DNA from 3 places in the Lysinibacillus sp. FSL K6-0102 genome. Region 3 is predicted to be linked to each of the others. Evidence: riboswitches for the same ligand, from Rfam matches in the RefSeq annotation. Region 3 holds a riboswitch; each other region holds the start of a gene.
What was found. Region 3 has a riboswitch for thiamine pyrophosphate ahead of thiT (energy-coupled thiamine transporter ThiT). Riboswitches for the same ligand answer to the same signal wherever they lie in the genome.

Region 1 (3,283 bases), 1.5 Mb from region 3:
AAGTTTGATTTTACAGAGGTACAGGCAGAGGCCATTGTAAGCCTGCAATTATATCGTTTAACGAATACGGATATTACAGAGCTTCGTCAGGAACAGGACGAGTTAAATAAGCTAATTGCAAAGCTAGAGGGGATTCTACAAAGTGAAGCTAAGCTAGTGCGTGTTATTAAACAAGAGTTACTAGATATTAAGAAACGCTTTACAGAGCCTCGTCGCTCGAAGATTGAGCAAGAAATTGAAGAAATCAAAATTACATTGGATGTCCTTGTGCCAAGTGAAGAGGTTGTCGTGACAGTAACGAAGGATGGTTATATTAAACGTACATCCATACGTTCTCATGCCGCTTCAAACGGGCAAGATTTTGCCATGAAGGATTCGGATTATTTATTGTATGAAGCAAATTTAAATACACAGCACCATCTACTGCTTTTCACAAATCGAGGCAATTATATTTATCAGCCTGTTCATGAGCTGCCTGATATACGCTGGAAGGATCTCGGCCAGCATATTTCAAGTATTGTACCAACAGGGGAAGATGAATCGATTATTGCGGTTTATGGTTTCGAAACCTTTGACCAGCCAAATACGTATGTTTTCACAGCCACAAAAGATGGCCAAATTAAGCGCTCACCACTCGCAGACTATGCGGTAACGCGTTATTCAAAGCCAATTAAAACGATGAATGTCAAGGCTGGTGATGCGATGATCTATGCATCATTTGTGACTGATGACGTGGAGCTGATGCTCACAACGGATACAGCCTATGCGATTCGTTTCCCAATGGAGGAACTACCTGTGACAGGTGTGAAAACAGGTGGTGTGAAAGGGATCACACTAAAAGATGGAGAAGCCTTAGTTGGAGTCAATGTATTACAGCCTGATGTTACCCAATATGTAGTGATTGTGACACAGCGTGGGGCCGTGAAAAAAATGAATGTCGCTGAAGTTGAAGTAGCAAGTCGTGCAAAACGTGGACTAAAAGTATTAACAGAGTTAAAAGCAAACCCTCACCGAATTGTGGCAGTTGTTCAAGCAACAGACGAGGAGCAGGTTGTGATTGAAACTGAAAAAGGTGTTCAAGAGATGATTGACGTACAAGCATTGTCTCGTGCGGATCGCCATTCCAATGGTTCATTTAAAGTGGATATTGCAACAGATGGAGCAATTTCTCATGTTGTAACAGCCAAAAAAGAACAGAAACCAAGCTAAATGCATGCCCAGTCTCTAAGGAGTACTGGGCTTTAAGCTCTATTCCAAAATAGCACCTTGTCATTTAAGTGAAACTATGGGTATAATAATCATCGAAAAGTTCATAGCGAAAGAATGTAGGGGGGCTAGTAATTGCTAGCTGAGATTGTGTCCGATAGACGCTGACCCTTTGAACCTGATTTGGCTCGTACCAGCGTAGGGAACATCTATTCAAAAAGCAAAGTTTTGAAGATTGATTGCAATACGTCTGGGAGGAATCCTAGGCGTTTTTTTATGTTTTCAAGCAACAGCTTGCCAACATTGTATACGCTTTCTTCTGGTGACAACATTCATTCATGAACACTTTCATATTACAAACTGGGAGGCTTTCGCATGAAAAAATGGTTTTTTATTTTATTGGCAGCACTATTGACATTAGTAGGCTGTAGTGACAAGGATGACAAGCAGGCTGCAGACAAGCTGAAAAAGGTGTCTGTGGTACTGGATTGGACGCCGAATACAAATCATACAGGACTATATGTTGCCAAAAAACTCGGTTATTTTGAGGAACAGGGTTTAGATGTTGATATTATTATGCCTGGTGAGGCGGGCGCAGATCAGCTTGTTGCTTCTGGAAAGGCGGATTTTGGCGTGAGCTATCAGGAAGGCATAACACAGGCACGAGTCCAGGATGTGCCGCTGGTCTCCATCGCAGCAATTATACAGCATAATACATCTGGCTTTGCTTCTATTGCTTCAAAGAGCATTACATCGCCAAAGGATTTTGAAGGTAAAACCTATGGTGGTTGGGGCGCGCCATTAGAGCAAGCCGTTTTACAATCACTCATGCAAAAAGAAAAGGCAGATATTAATAAGCTAGATATCGTCAATGCAGGGGATTTAGATTTCTTCACAATGATGGAAAAAGATATAGATTTTGCTTGGATTTATTATGCATGGACTGGGATTGAGGCTGAGCTGCGTGGGGAAAAGATTAATATGCTATATCTTACAGATTATAGTGATCAATTGGATTATTATACGCCAGTTTTAGCTACAAATGAAAAAATGATACAGGACAACCCGAATGTAGTCAAAGCCTTTGTGGCAGCTGCATCGAAGGGCTATGAATACGCAATTGAAAACCCAAGTGAAGCGGCTGATATTTTAATCGAAGCGGCCCCTGATTTAGATAAAGCGTTAGTGCATAAAAGTCAGGAATGGCTGGCTGATAAATATCAGGATGATGCCAAGCAATGGGGAGAGCAAAAGCTTTCTGTGTGGGAAAATTACGCGAAATGGATGTCAAGCAATCAAGTACTAGAGGGCGAATTTGATGCGAAAAAAGCCTTTACTAATGATTTCTTACCTAAAAAGGAGGCCAAATAAGATGGCAAATTCATTAATCAGTGTACAAATCATTCCGAAGACAGAGAAATATGAAGATGTTATACCATATGTCGATGCAGCAATTGCGGTGATCGATGCTTCTGGGGTGAAATATGAGGTACATCCATTGGAAACAACGATGGAGGGTGAGCTTTCAACATTGCTCCAAATCATTGAAAAAATGAATGAGAAAATGATTGAACTTGGTGCCATTAATGTCATTACACAAGTGAAAATTTTATATCAGCCAACGGGTATTACGATGGATACATTAACGGAGAAATATCAGTAATGAAACGTGCATTACAGAAGGGAAGGACGATAATTTTTATTGCCTTCCTCTTGTTCATATGGGAACTAATCGTGCGGTTTGCTGAAGTTCCTCATTGGTTAGTTCCCACACCAAGTAGTATTTTGTCAGAAGCCATCCAGTCGTATCAAACCTTTCTACCACATGCATTCGCTACAGTACAATTAGCTCTACTAGGTTTGGCCATTGGCATCGCTTGTGGGCTAACGGTGGCAATAGTGTTGCATCGATTTACATTTATTCGAGAACTGTTTTATCCAATTCTTATTATGTCGCAGAATGTTCCTATTCTAGTCTTGGCACCGCTCCTTATTATTTGGTTTGGCTTTGGCTTATTACCGAAGCTTATCATTATCTGTCTTGTGTGCTTTTTCCCGATTGTCATTGCAGCGATGG
Region 2 (3,283 bases), 550 kb from region 3:
CGATACCAACATAATCAGCTTGATGGTTAATAGCTATTTGCAATTCTTCCTCGCAATGGACAGATACACCAAGAATCATGTTCCCGATTCTTTTACGTGCTACACTTACAGGTAAATCATCTTGTCCGATATGAACACCATCAGCTCCTAGTCGTATCGCTAGATCAACATCGTCATTAATGATAAAGGGCACATGATAGTGATGACATAGTTTTTGGCATTGGCGTGCAAATTGTTCATAGGCAAGTCCAGTTAACGCGTGAGGACCTTTTTCACGAAATTGAAACATTGTAATGCCTGCTTGCAAGGCTTTTTCTAGGATATAGATAGGTTGTTCTTGAGGAGGAACATTGCTCGTACCCATAATAAAATAAAGCTCCAAATCCTCACGTTTCATGAATAATCACCTCACAGCCTTCCTTATACTGTTGATAAGCAAAATGATTAGTGGGTCCATGACCATTTCCAATCGATAAATTAAACATAATAGCTAATTGGATATATTTTTTAGCTTCCATAATGGCATTTTCCAGAGCAAATCCTTGTCCAAGAAAAGCAGTAAGTGCTGCGGAAAATGTACATCCAGTACCATGCGTATTTTTTGTTTGGATTCGTGGAGACTGCAAAGAAAAAGAACGTCCATTTTTGCAAAATACATAATCAATGGCATAAAGTGGATCTGCTATATGACCACCTTTAATGATGACACATTGTACACCTAGCTGTAACAAGCTTTGAGCTACTTCTTTCATATCTTCAAAATGATGAATAGATCTCCCAGTAAGTGTCTCTGCCTCGGGTATATTGGGCGTAACAACCGTAGCAAGTGGTAATAAAGTTGAGCGTAAGGCATCGATAGCTTCTTGCTGTAATAGGCTTTCCCCACCTTTTGCAATCATCACCGGATCAACAATCAGTGGAATGTTTAGCTCCCTGATCTGGTGTGCAATTGCTTTGATAATTTCTGAGGAATAAAGCATTCCTGTTTTAATCGCAGCGATTGGAAAATCTTCTACTAAGGCCTCTAATTGTTTTTTTATAAAGGAAACGTCAATAGGGCAAACACCTGTTACACCCAAAGTATTTTGAGCAGTTAGAGCAGTAATAACAGAAGTACCGAACACTTCTAATTCCTGAAATGTTTTTAAATCAGCCTGTATACCCGCGCCTCCACCACTATCTGAGCCAGCGATTGTTGTTACAATATGCATGAAGCTGCACCATCCTTTGATAAGCGATGTATAGCATTGAGTAAGGCTATTTGAAAATCACCAATGTCTGCAGTAAATGCGGATGCCAGTACACCTGCTTTTTTATAGTAAGTAAGTGTTTCTGTTAATTGTTGGTAAGGATTATGGCTTACACTATAGGCTGCGCCACAAATTGCGCTAAGTAAACAACCTGTACCCGTTACTTCCGTCATTTGTGGATGACCACCAGCGATCCATTGGCTATGCTTGCCATCAGTTATAAAATCGCGTTCTCCTGTGACAATAACAATGCATTGATAGCGTTGAGCCAATGATGTGGCTTCTAATTCCGTAGCGATAGTGCCATGACCACTATCTACACCCTTTTGTTGCCAATTTACACCAACTATTGCTGCTAGCTCGCCGAGATTACAGCGAATCACGGCAAAGTGTATGTTTTCAAGTAAGTATCTTACGGTTTCCTTACGATAAGTTGTGGCTCCAACTCCGACAGGATCTAAAATAACAGGAATACCAAGTTTATTGGCTTTTTCACCTGCTAATAACATGGCACTTTTTGTGCGATCATTAAGTGTTCCAATATTAATTAATAATGCTTGAGCAATGGCCACCATCTCCTCTACCTCTTGGTAGTCATCGGCCATTACTGGTGAAGCACCTATCGCTAATAAACCATTTGCTTGAAAATTTGCCACTACATAATTGGTTATACAATGGATAAGTGGTTGCTGTTGACGAATTGTTTGAAAAATCATTGTAGTCCTCCTTTAGGGATGGACGTAAGCATGCAAAAAAGGCTCTTTTTGTGTAAAAATGCACGAAAAGAGCCTTTCATCTGAAAACGATGTTTATTGCTCCCTACGTCAGTATTAACTAACAGGTTCAAAGGGTCAGGTTTTACCTTCTCAACTCTTACGAGTCCCCCTGCAATCTTGCTTTTAGTTGACCAAAATGTACCATACTTTTCATTTGTATTCAATAGCAAGTTTTCCTATAGATAAAATGTGACCGATGCCATATAGGAGGGTATGATAGTTGTCATGACTTTACCGAAATTAAGCACAAACCATTGAAAATGCTGAAAAAAGAGTTTTATAATGTGTCATAACAAAAGGGGGCAATTGCCATGAAAAGACAAGATTTAGTTGCACCAGAATGGTATAACATAGTAGAGGAAATTGAAAAATATGCTCAGGATGCAGCCAAAAATGCTTTAATCATTTATGAAGAAAACCAAGACATCCAATGTATTACATATGCACATTTATTGGAAAAAGCAAATCAAGTAGCACATGTATTCACCAAGCAAGGTTTAAAGAAAGGTGATGTCATTTTAGTGATGGTCCCACGCTCTGTGGAAGCATATATTGTATATATTGCTGCATTGAAAGCGGGTTTAACCATTATTCCAAGTTCTGAAATGTTAAGAACAAAGGATATTGAGTATCGAATTCATCATGCAAATGCTAAAGCAGTTATTGCATTTGAACCCTATATCGAACAGTTTGATCAAGTAGGAAATTTACAAGGCTTACTGCAATTTGTCATAGGAAATGCGCACAAACCTTGGCAGAACATACTTGAAAAAATGCATAATCAACCTACAATCTACATAAATCCTATCCCAACAAAAAGCACAGACAATGCATTTTTAGCCTATACAAGTGGAACAACAGGAAATCCCAAAGCAGCAGTGCATACGCATAGTTGGGGCTATGCACATTTACGAACAACAGCACCACATTGGTTGGGTGTACAAGAAAATGATATTGTTTGGGCAACTGCAGCACCAGGATGGCAAAAATGGATATGGAGTCCGTTTCTAGCTACTTTAGGTAGTGGTGCTACTGCATTTGTCTACAAAGGTAAATTCGATGCAGCTTCTTATCTAGCATTGCTTGAGAAATTCAAAATTAATGTACTATGCTGTACACCAACTGAATATCGTTTTATGGCAGCGCTTGAAAATTTACATGAATATGATCTAAGTGCCATTCGCCAAGCCGTATCAGCTGGTGAGCCATTAAATAGTGAGGTCATTAAAGTATTCTTGGAAACATTCAAATTACAAG
Region 3 (3,283 bases):
AGATTTAGAGGCGATGGAAGCAAGAGTAGAACAGCAGCGAATTTCCTATGAGGAAGCATTTAAACGTTTGCAACAGATGAATGGCTTTATACAAGCATGCCAAGGCTTTAGTGAAAGGGTGGAAGAAATAGCGAAAGAGCTTCATTTACTTGAACAAGAAGCAGGACGAGTAAAGGAGCTCTATGGATTATTAAATGGACAAAATTCGAAAAAGCTATCCTTTGAGCGTTATATACAAATTAACTACTTAGATCAAATTACAGAAGCTGCCAATATACGTCTGTATCATTTATCAAACGGTCAATTTGAGCTTAGACGTTCAGATAGATTAGAAAAGCATGCGAAGCAAAGTGGCCTTGGTCTTGATGTTTATGATGCTTATACAGATCAATTACGAGATGTCAAAACTTTATCAGGTGGCGAAAAGTTTAATGCTTCGTTGAGCCTTGCATTGGGGATGGCAGATGTGATTCAAAGCTACCAAGGTAATATTCATATTGAAACGATGTTTATTGATGAGGGCTTTGGCTCGCTCGATGAGGAATCACTAAATAAAGCAATCGATACATTAATTGATTTGCAGGATTCTGGTCGTATGATTGGCGTTATTTCGCATGTGCCTGAATTGAAATCTGCGATGCCAGCAGTTTTACATGTGGAAAAAACATTAAATGGCCATAGTCAAACCCATTTTGAAGTGAAATAAAACGAAGGCGTATTTCCTCTAAAAGGAATACGCCTCCGTTTTATTTTTTTCGAGTTGTGGTTGTAGGCGTTGTGCCCTTTTTTGCAGCCATTACTTTTTTTACGATAGGAATAACAATAGGTGCTAACTTAACGGCAGTTTTTACAACGTTTGATACTTTCATCCCAAAACAGCTCCTTTTACAATTACTACTACCTGTTTCACTTAAAAATAAAACATTAACGGATAACACGAACAGCCTGAATTATATTCCAAATCACAATACCTAGTGAGACGAGAGCATAGATGGCGAATGAAACAAACCAAATAATCATCACTGTATTATTACTGGAGGTTGGATCTAAACTAAATGTGGAAAAAACAAAGACAATAAAGAACAGGATGCCAAAAACAAAAGGAACTAAATGAGAGACAAGTGCACGAATCGAATGTTTTTTTACATCACTATCTTTAGTCACGAAATATACAATTAATGGAACGATAAAAGGGGCGAAGAAAATACTAAGATAACTAAAGGCAGCTAAAATTTTTTGATTCTCCATAGTTGTACCTCCTTTTTAAATATTTACGCATGAAAAACAGCAAAGTTTCAAAAAAATGATGTATGGAAGGTTGTAATCCTTCAATCCTTTGCGTACAATGAGAGTGTTCAAATAAATTCAGATGTAACGACCACAAGGGGAGCTGATGATGTCAGCTGAGACTGGGCACGTAATGCCTTGACTCTTCGAACCTGTAAGTTAACGCTTGCGTAGGGATGTGGATAGAAACCGACACTTGTACGATGTGAGGCTCTGTCCTGACATCGTTTTTTCGTCCGTAAAGGAAAAAAGGTGTCAGAAAGAGACATATCAGCGCTTTTCTATTCCTGCTCTTGTATCCTACATCGGAACAAAGGAGAGAATATGTATGGACAAAAAAAGACTATTAATGCTAGTGGAGATTGCGATTTTTGCAGCGATAGGTCTCGTACTGGATCAGGTTTCCTTTAAAGTATGGGCACAAGGCGGCTCAGTTAGTCTTGTTATGGTACCAATTATGTTAATAGCATTTCGCTGGGGCTTAGTAGCTGGTCTTACTACGGGACTACTTGTGGGTGTTATGCAAACAATGTTTGGTTCTTATATCGTGCACTGGCTACAAGGATTACTAGATTATGGTGTTGCTTTTACTGTTGTAGGATTAGCGGCGGTTGTACGTGGACCAGTGTTAGACGCTGCTAAACATATGAACAAAACAAAAATGGCACTTTATATAATCATAGGTACCGTTTTCGCGGGCTTCTTACGATACACAGCACATACAATTGCTGGTGCTGTATTTTTTGCCGAATATGCGGGTGACCAGAATGCATGGATCTATTCCATCATCTACAATGGTACATATATGCTACCAGCAACCATTTTAACGGCTGTCGTTGGTGTTCTTTTATTCACAGCCGCTCCCCAATTAATGCAAAGAAAATTTTAACGCTAGTCCCTTCACATGAGTGGAGGGACTTTTTTGTCGTGAATAACTCTTTTAGCACTTTGCAAAGTAGGAAAGCATACAATATTTAAAGCGTTTATCGTTATACGCATAAAAAGTTATGTTATATTAAAGAATAGATATTAGATGAAAGGGACGTTATACATGATTGTAAAAACGCAAGAAGAGATTGAAGCTTTTAAAAAAATAGGACGCATTTGTGCTGAAATTCGCGAAGCAATGAAAGCTGCCACAAAACCAGGTGTTACAACACTTGAGCTTGATGAAATTGCTGGTCGCATGTTTGCAGAGGCTGGCGCTATTTCAGGACCAAAGGGAGAATATGATTTTCCAGGGTATACATGTATTAGCGTCAATGAAGAAGTAGCACATGGTATTCCAGGAAAGCGTGTTATTCAAGAGGGAGATATCGTAAATATTGATGTTTCAGGCTCTTTAAATGGCTATTTTGCTGACACAGGTATTTCATTTGTTGTGGGTGATGGCTATGAGGACAAAGAAAAGCTTTGCCGTGTTGCTAAAAGTGCCTTTGATCGAGCAATGACAAAGGTAAAGGCTGGATCTAAATTAAATCAAATTGGTAAAGCTGTTGAACGCGAGGCAAATGCTAATGGGTTAACTGTTATTATGAATTTAACAGGTCATGGCTTAGGTCAATCTTTACATGATGAACCAAACCATATTTTAAATTATTACGATGCATGGGATTCTACTATTATGAAAGAAGGTATGGTCCTTGCGGTTGAGCCATTTATCTCAGCAAAGGCAGAGCATATCGTAGAAGCAGGTGATGGCTGGACATTCGTGACGCCTGATAAATCACTTGTAGCTCAAATCGAACATTCAGTCATTGTAACAAAAGATAAACCAATTATCTTAACGTCATTAGACGAAGAATAGGATGTAATGAAAAAATCCTGCTAACCAATTTATTTTTGGTAGGCAGGATTTTTTTTAATAAATAAAATGCCAACAAAGAGAACACCGCATAAAAATAAAGCGGCTGTAGTAACAAGTAGCTCATCAAAACCATTATGTATGGCGATTCCAATATAAGCCCAAATAAAAACACTTGGATACATAACATCA

Region 1: linked by a shared signal. The riboswitch ahead of NYE73_RS13415 (ABC transporter substrate-binding protein) and the one ahead of thiT (energy-coupled thiamine transporter ThiT) in region 3 are both predicted to bind thiamine pyrophosphate.
Region 2: linked by a shared signal. The riboswitch ahead of thiM (hydroxyethylthiazole kinase) and the one ahead of thiT (energy-coupled thiamine transporter ThiT) in region 3 are both predicted to bind thiamine pyrophosphate.

Annotation. Positions count from the first base shown of each region.
Region 1 is NZ_JBBOPH010000001.1:2,646,537-2,649,819, reverse strand. Features, by position in the region: gene parC (DNA topoisomerase IV subunit A) at 1-1,209, shown strand, start outside; TPP riboswitch at 1,318-1,428, shown strand; gene NYE73_RS13415 (ABC transporter substrate-binding protein) at 1,582-2,577, shown strand; gene NYE73_RS13410 (thiamine-binding protein) at 2,579-2,869, shown strand; gene NYE73_RS13405 (ABC transporter permease) at 2,869-3,283, shown strand, end outside.
Region 2 is NZ_JBBOPH010000001.1:3,592,557-3,595,839, reverse strand. Features, by position in the region: gene thiE (thiamine phosphate synthase) at 1-397, opposite strand, end outside; gene thiD (bifunctional hydroxymethylpyrimidine kinase/phosphomethylpyrimidine kinase) at 387-1,211, opposite strand; gene thiM (hydroxyethylthiazole kinase) at 1,199-1,966, opposite strand; TPP riboswitch at 2,050-2,147, opposite strand; gene mbcS (acyl-CoA synthetase MbcS) at 2,338-3,283, shown strand, end outside.
Region 3 is NZ_JBBOPH010000001.1:4,139,072-4,142,354, reverse strand. Features, by position in the region: gene NYE73_RS21125 (AAA family ATPase) at 1-706, shown strand, start outside; gene NYE73_RS21120 (hypothetical protein) at 747-869, opposite strand; gene NYE73_RS21115 (DUF4870 domain-containing protein) at 925-1,248, opposite strand; TPP riboswitch at 1,374-1,481, shown strand; gene thiT (energy-coupled thiamine transporter ThiT) at 1,616-2,176, shown strand; gene map (type I methionyl aminopeptidase) at 2,339-3,094, shown strand; gene NYE73_RS21100 (hypothetical protein) at 3,124-3,283, opposite strand, start outside.